One region of the Paenibacillus sp. 7541 genome, then DNA from elsewhere that is predicted to be linked to it. Evidence: riboswitches for the same ligand, from Rfam matches in the RefSeq annotation. Region 1 holds a riboswitch; the other holds the start of a gene.

Evidence for each region. A riboswitch is a leader RNA that binds a small molecule or an ion and turns the genes downstream of it on or off. The one in region 1 is predicted to bind cyclic di-AMP.
Region 2: linked by a shared signal. The riboswitch ahead of CHH75_RS18000 (C40 family peptidase) and the one ahead of ehuB (ectoine/hydroxyectoine ABC transporter substrate-binding protein EhuB) in region 1 are both predicted to bind cyclic di-AMP.

Annotation. Positions count from the first base shown of each region.
Region 1 covers NZ_NQLZ01000026.1:19,608-23,352, reverse strand. Annotated here, with positions in the region: gene ehuC (ectoine/hydroxyectoine ABC transporter permease subunit EhuC) at 1-436, opposite strand, end outside; gene ehuB (ectoine/hydroxyectoine ABC transporter substrate-binding protein EhuB) at 438-1,292, opposite strand; cyclic di-AMP (ydaO/yuaA leader) riboswitch at 1,665-1,811, opposite strand; gene CHH75_RS16130 (AI-2E family transporter) at 1,938-3,017, opposite strand; gene cls (cardiolipin synthase) at 3,237-3,745, shown strand, end outside.
Region 2 covers NZ_NQLZ01000029.1:114,107-117,851, reverse strand. Annotated here, with positions in the region: gene CHH75_RS18015 (DUF4183 domain-containing protein) at 1-194, opposite strand, end outside; gene CHH75_RS18010 (DUF4183 domain-containing protein) at 596-1,105, shown strand; gene CHH75_RS18005 (2Fe-2S iron-sulfur cluster-binding protein) at 1,194-1,688, opposite strand; gene CHH75_RS18000 (C40 family peptidase) at 1,753-2,229, opposite strand; cyclic di-AMP (ydaO/yuaA leader) riboswitch at 2,235-2,375, opposite strand; gene CHH75_RS17995 (copper homeostasis protein CutC) at 2,782-3,486, opposite strand; gene CHH75_RS17990 (leucyl aminopeptidase family protein) at 3,495-3,745, opposite strand, start outside.

The DNA.
Region 1 (3,745 bases):
ATGGCGGCAGCATGCGCAGGGAGGCCTGGGGAAGTATGATGTTCCACATTCGCTGCCACGGCTTCATATTGAGCGCCACCGCCGCTTCCCACTGTCCCTTCGGCACCGCAAGAATCGCACTGCGGACAATCTCGGAGCCGTATGCGCCGAAGTTGAGTCCGATCGCCAGCACGGCCGCTGCCATCTTCGGCAGCTCGATCCCGATAAACGGCAATGCAAAGTACAGCCAGAACAGCTGCACCAGCAGCGACGTTCCCCGGAATACTTCCACGTACACCGCCATCACCGTCCGCACGATCCACAGTTTGGACAGGCGCCCCAAACCGGCAATAAAGGCTGCGACAATGGCTAGCACCGCGGATAGCAGCGCCACGATGACGGTGATCTCCGCGCCCTTCAGCAGGGTAGGCAAAAATTCAATCCAAGACGATGGCATTTTATTCCCCGCACGCTGCGACTGCCGTCATATCGCCAGGAAGCTCATCCTCGGTAAATCCGAATTCCTGCAAAATCTCCAGCAGCTCGCCAGACTCCTTCATCTTCTGCAGCTCCGCATTGTAAGCCTGTTGGAATTCCGTGTCGGCCTGACGGAAAGCCGTGGCACCGTATCCGCGTACGCTCTCCCCGTCGATGACCGGCTGCTCGAAATCGGCGACCCGCTCAATCTGATCATCACTAGCCGAATCCAGCATCGCCTGCAGCGATGGACCCGTCATCGTAATCGCTTGAACCCGGTCGGCCTGCAGTGCGCTGATCGCGGACGCCTGGTCCGGAACCTGGATGATGCGCTCGGATGGAATCCCCGATTTCTCCATGTAGCCGATCTCCACAGCACCGGTCATGACGGCAACCCTCGCTTCCTCGTTCGCAGCGATATCCTCGTAGCTGCCAAGGTTCAGCGGGTTCCCCTGCTTCACGGCCAGCGCTTCGCCGATGCTGTACTCCGGATCAGCGAACAGGACAGCCGAGCAGCGGTCGGGCGTGATGAACATCCCGGCCGTGATCATGTCAAAGCGGTTCGCCTGCAGCCCGGCGATCAGCGAGCCGAATTCGGTAAGCTCCCCCCGCATTTCCCCAACGCCAAGCCGCTCGAGAATGACGCGGGCGATCTCGACCGCCTCCCCTGTCAGCTCGCCATCGGCCGTCTGATAGGCGTAAGGCTTCTCGTTCGCGAAGCCGACCGTAACATACCCTCTCTCGATCGCCTTCTCCAGCGTGCTGCCTTGATCCCCGCATGCTGCAAGCACGCTAACCAGCACCAAACTAAGCAACAACAGAGCCACTTTTTGCAATTTCAAACCTTCCCACAACCTTTCTTGAAATCTGTGAATGCCTGTTTTAGGCATGAATAAATAAACCTAGTAAACTCATATTTCAACTAGGTTTTCATAGGGTCAAAATCCGTTTCAACGCTCCCATTATCCAGCGTTAATAATCGACTTTTCCTTATACTCCACGTCACTTGTACCGCCTGTGGATATGCATATGGACTTGCTTGGCGCTTACTCTACGCCCGGTTGATTGCCACCTCCTCTTCTTAACCAACGAAAAAAGACCTCTTGCAGGGGGATCCGAACATAGCTCCGCCAGCATGGGGTCAATGAAAAGAGAAAAGGCCCCTGTTCCATAGAATTAAGGGCCTTGGTATCAATCTCAATTATGTAATAAGACCCATCCACTGCTGACGAGGTTAGCTGACGGACTCGGGTAAGATGGTACCCTACACTTGACAATCAAGTGACTCGCCCCTAAAAAAACTGGTTCCCCCGCTTTCCGGACTTAAGCAACCGGAAACTAAGCGTGTGTTCATAATACAGGGAATGCTAGGAAATGTCAAACCGATCCAGCCCTTTAAGCGGTGAAGGATCGGCTGAAAACCGCATCACACAAGGCATTCCGCAAACTTAAAGAATTCATTGACGGGGTGTTCATCCCCCCTATAACTGCTCCCATCTCTCCTTGAAGAACAGCTCGTAAATCCGGCTGATCAGAATTTTGAGAATCATGTAAACCGGAACGACCAGCAAGACTCCGATAATGCCAGCCAGGTCCTGTCCGACCAGGACAAGCACAATGATGGTGATCGGATGAATGTCCAGCTGCTTGCCAAAAATATACGGACCGATCAGATTATCCTGTATCTGCTGGGCCACCAGAATGATGACAAGCGACCATATCGCGGTGGATGGCGACTGGATCAAACCAATAATAATGATCGGGATCGAGGACACGATAGCCCCGATAAACGGGATGAAGTTCGCAATGACCGCAACGACCGTCAGCAGCAGCGCATACGGAAGCCCAATAATGAGGAAGCCCACATACATCAAGACCCCCAGTGCAAAATTGACAATCACCCTACCTACGATGAAGCCTTTGAGCGCACTGTCGATTTCACCAAGCACCGACGCGCCGACTTCCTTGAAACGGTTCGGCAGAAAGCGGACGATCAGCTCGCCGAATTTGCCGCCCTCCTTCAGCATGTAGTACAGCAGGATCGGGAAGATGAACATAATGATCGCAAATTCCGATATAATTCCCACCAAATTCACGACATATTCCGTCAGGAACGTAAAGCCTCGGTTCAAATATTCTGTCAGCGTCGTTAACGGATTGAAGCCTTCCGGAAACACACCTTCCAGGAAGCCGCTTTGCTCCAGCTCCAGCATCTTCTTGTTCAAGGCAGCGAAAATCGCCGGCGCATTGTCCACCAGGGCAATGATCTGCGCTTTAAGAGAGGGCCAGACCCCGATGAGAAAGCCGACCAGGATCCCCCCAAACACAACATAGAGCAGCAAAATCGCCAGCGTCCGGTTCATCTTCTTCCTCTCCATTAGAGCCACCAGCGGCCTCAGCAGATAATAGAAAAAACCGCTCAGCATCAGCGGAACGATGATCACCGAAATAAAGGATAATAGAGGGTTGAATATGAAGCTGACTAACGAGCAAAGGTAAATGATAATCAGAACGAGAATAACGGCAAAACAGAACTTAAAAAACTTGTTCATCTTCAGCAATAGCGACTCCCCATCTCCTTATGTTTCAATTATCGTATCATGCAGAAGACCGGCTTTTCAAACGGCAGCGAAGAAGCGGGATACACATCCTTCTTGCCGCCTCAATTGACGCTCAATCTCACGGCCCATTTGGGTGCCGGATATATACTTCTTGTAACAGCTCCAGTATAATATGAAGCGTTATCCGGACAAGGCTGAAAGGTAGGGGGAACTTTTTTCATGGATGTTACGTCCATCATCATTAGCTTCATCTTCGTCCTTAATATCGCATTGGCCGTGATCGTTGTGTTTCAGGAGAGGCGGGATGTCGGCTCGACATGGGCCTGGCTGCTCGTTCTATTCTTCATTCCGGTACTCGGATTCGTGCTGTACCTGCTGTTTGCTCAGAATTTGCGGCATATCCGCCTGTTCCACTGGGATGATCTCCAGAAGACCGGTATTGAGAAGGTGCTGCTTGCCCAGATGAGCGACATTAACAGCGGGCAGTTTTCGTTCCGCAACCGGGTTGCGGCCTGCAACAGCGATTTGATCCATATGCACATCAACGAGAATCAGGCGATCCTGACCGATGATAACCATGTGGAGATTTTCACCGACGGTAAAGAGAAATTCGATCGGTTGTTCCAGGACATTGAGGAAGCCAAAGAGTATATTCATCTCCAATATTACATCATTCGTAGAGACCAGCTGGGCAAGCAACTAATCGCCGCCCTGACCCGCAAGGCCAA
Region 2 (3,745 bases), on a different contig from region 1:
AATTCCGTAATGAGCGCCCCGGAATCATCAATGAAGCTCCCTGCCGGCATGGTCGTGGCATCAGCACCGATCATTTCCGCCGCTACAGCGGCAAAAAATCGCGTAACCGCAGGTGTTACTGTCGTTGTGATTTCACCCCCGGTAGCAACCGGCTCGCTGGCAATCGCCGTAATCACGGGTTTGATAACAGGCATGCGGTTTCCCCCTTCCCTATCCAGAAATATGCGTGTTTACGATCAGCAGCTTAGGATGCTGCTATCTTATTAAATGTTCGATCACCGACTTTGGATTCAGACAACAAACTAGATTCTATCATTCATTGCAAGTTTTTCGGTAATATTCCATCGGCCTATGTGGACGTCTATTCCGATAGCGGGGTCCGCGCATATGTTACCGTAAAGACAGACAGGAGGAGGTGATTTATCTGGGCCAATGCGTTAGCAAGACCGCAGCAAGATCCCTGCGCCGCTGCAAGATCAAGAAGCGTGGGCAGCGAAGCAAACGGCGCCTCTGTTCCCGAAGACGGCCCCGGCAAGGCCGTTCCCGCACGGAATGGAGAACTCTCGGATCTGCCGGGCCTCCGGGAGCCGCAGGCATGCCAGGCCTATCCGGTCCTCCCGGTCAGCCCGGTGCTCCCGGCAATCAGGGAGATGCCGGCTGGCCGGGACCACCAGGACAGCCAGGCGGACCGGGTCCTCCCGGAGCGCTGGGTCCTCCAGGACTGCCAGGCCCTCAGGGACCGCCAGGACCCCCAGGTCCGCAAGGGCCTCAGGGAATACCAGGCTCCGCCCTCATCCCTCAGATCGTTGTTTTGCCCATGCTGGAGCGGTACTTCTATACCACCGCAGCGCCGGTTCCGCTGGACCCGCCGCTCGTGATCAATGCCGGTCAATTCACGGACAATAGCGGAGCGCCGGTCACCAGTATCATGGACGTGACTCCCAGCGGGTACTCGCGGTTATACATCAACGGAATCGTTCAGGAGGCGGCCATCTATTCTGTTACAAGCACCGCACTCACCATCTCCTCCCCAGGCGACCTCCTGCAAGCCGGCACCCCAGTGCTGCTGGAGGTGCTCCGGTTTGATGCATCAGTTCTGCCATGATCGGCCCGGCTTCTATAAACAAAAACAGCAAGGGAGAATCAGATGCCGCATCCGCTTCTCCCTTGCTTCAGCCCTTGTTCTACCGCACTCAAAAATAAGGTGCATGCTTAATGATCACAGCACCGGTGGAGGCAAGCTTGCTCTGGCACCCAAGCCGGTAGCCTTCATCAATCTCCTCCGGATCAAGCCTGCGCTCCTCCGCCAGGTTCGGTTCAGATAAATGCTCGGCTCCCTCGATGACTAGACAACGGCAGCGCGCACAAGTTCCCCGCTTGCAGAAAGAATTCCAATCCACTTCATTCCTCTCTGCCAATTCCAGAATCGTCAGACCGGTGACCGGTACAACCTTGCGCTGAACATTGCGGCCCCGCAGTTCGACGACCGCCTCGCCTACCGGCTGCGCCGTTTCCCCAGCCTCCTTAGACTCAGGTTCGCTTGTCTTCCCTGCTTCATCCCCTTTGATCCATTTCCTCCACCACTTGATCAATGCGCTCCCTCCCTGCTGTTCTTCCCAATGGTTGCTCTCTGCTTCCACTTCCTGCTTCTTATTATAACCTGTCCTCTTGATTATGAAATCTGCCAACAGGAAAGGACCGGCTAACATATCTTCGCCGGTCCTTCTATGTCACAATTCATATGTAGACGAATTAGCTTGCCACACCCACCAGCTTCGCATAACTTTCCTGATCCAGCACGCGCCGAGCCGTTACGTAGCGGGTCTGATAATAGGATTCGGTCAGTTTGCTGATTCTGACCCCTTTGCTGCTGGAAGCATGTACAAATTGTCCATCTCCGATATAAACGCCTGCATGGGAGATCCCCTTACCGCTTGTGTTGAAAAAGACAAGGTCTCCTACACGCAAATCATCTTTATCGACATGCTCGCCGACTTTGGCTTGGCCTTCAGATGTACGAGGCAAATTCAGATCGAAATTTCTAAATATGTATAATACGAATCCGGAGCAATCAAACCCTTGAGGAGTTGATCCACCCCACTTATAAGGAGTACCCACCAGCTGTTTGACCTCGCGTTGAAAGCTTGGCTGTTCATTCGCAAATGCGGTCATGGCACCAGAAGAAAAAATAATCGCAGACCCTAATAAAGAAATAACCAACTTCTTCAAAAGATACATACTCCCTTCGATGCCTACGGAGTTAGCTAAGGGTTCGGTAGAAGGCTCCCTATATTCCCTTCAATGCAAAGCATGGGAATAATTCACCCGGAATGGTTCCCCCGTTTTCTACAGACGAAATTCGGCAAAAATTCATTAACGTTTTGTAACCTTCTCTAATATAGTATACAAGCCCGCATAATGTCAATAATATCCTTGGAATTGTCCGACAATTGTTTTATCGTGTCGATTCCACTATAAACGAAGCCCATCGGCCGCCTAATACAAGGTTAAAAAACATGACAATTGTGTTACTCTATGAAACTTTCTTGTTGTTTACAAAAATTCAACTGACTTTTAACTAACCTTTTAATTTCGCCTTTCAAAGGGCCTTTAACCGGGCTAACCAATGAATCAACTTAACCCTGCTAACGATCCTTGCACAGCGCAGCGCCCCGTCCTGAATACCCATAATTCAGATTATTTGCAATGGAACAAAGGCCATTCGATACCTTCGAATGGCCTTGTTGCCGTCCTTCTTCCGGCTGCAGCGAAGTCAGATCTTCACTTCGCTGACTCGCGCAGCGGCTGCAGCGCGGCTGCAACCCGTCGCAGCTCTTCAGGGTGAATCGGCGCGAGCGCCGATTGCCCGTAACGAACCGATGTCCCGAAATGCACCTCGGATACGCCCGTCTGCTCAACAAAATCCCGGATCATCGCCCGGCTCAAGCCGCTGCCCGCCAAGATCCGGATATGGCTGTCCTGCGCCGCTTCGACCAGCTGGTGAATTCTCGGAACGGCATCACACGCTTTCGGCTTGCCGCCCGATGTCAGAATGCGCGTAACCGGAGCGTACTGTTTCAGCACCTCCAGCCCCGACATCTGATCCTTCAGCTCATCGAACGCCCGATGAAAAGTAACCTGCAAACTTCCGCTTGCAGCAAGCATCTGCTCCAGTGCGCGTTCGTCAATCATCCCGTCCTCCGTCAGCGCGCCAAGCACGATTCCGGCAGCACCTGTGCTGCGAATCGCCTTGATCTCCGCGACCATCGTCGCGATGTCCCACGCATCGTAGATGAAAGAACGGCTGTGTGGACGAACCATCACATGAACCGGAATCTGAACCGCACGAACAACCTCTTGAACCATACCGATCCCAGGAGTCAGCCCTCCTTCGGTAAAGGCGGTGATCAGCTCCAGCCGGTCTGCGCCACTATGTTCGGCGGTGATCGCGTCCTGGACACAGGTTGCAATGACTTCCAGCAGCATGCCCTTCCTCACCTCCTATCCGAAGCAGGATTCACTGGGGACGGAAACTGCTTCTGTACATAATCCGCCAGCAGCCGGGCACCATATCCGGTCGCCCCGGCCGCCACGTGAGGATACTCCCGCTTGTACTGAACGGTTCCAGCCATATCGATATGAACCCACTGCATGTCTTCATCCACGAAATGACGGATGAACAGCGCCGCTGAAATCGCTCCGGCCAGCGGCGAGGCACCGACATTGCGCAGGTCAGCATAATCGC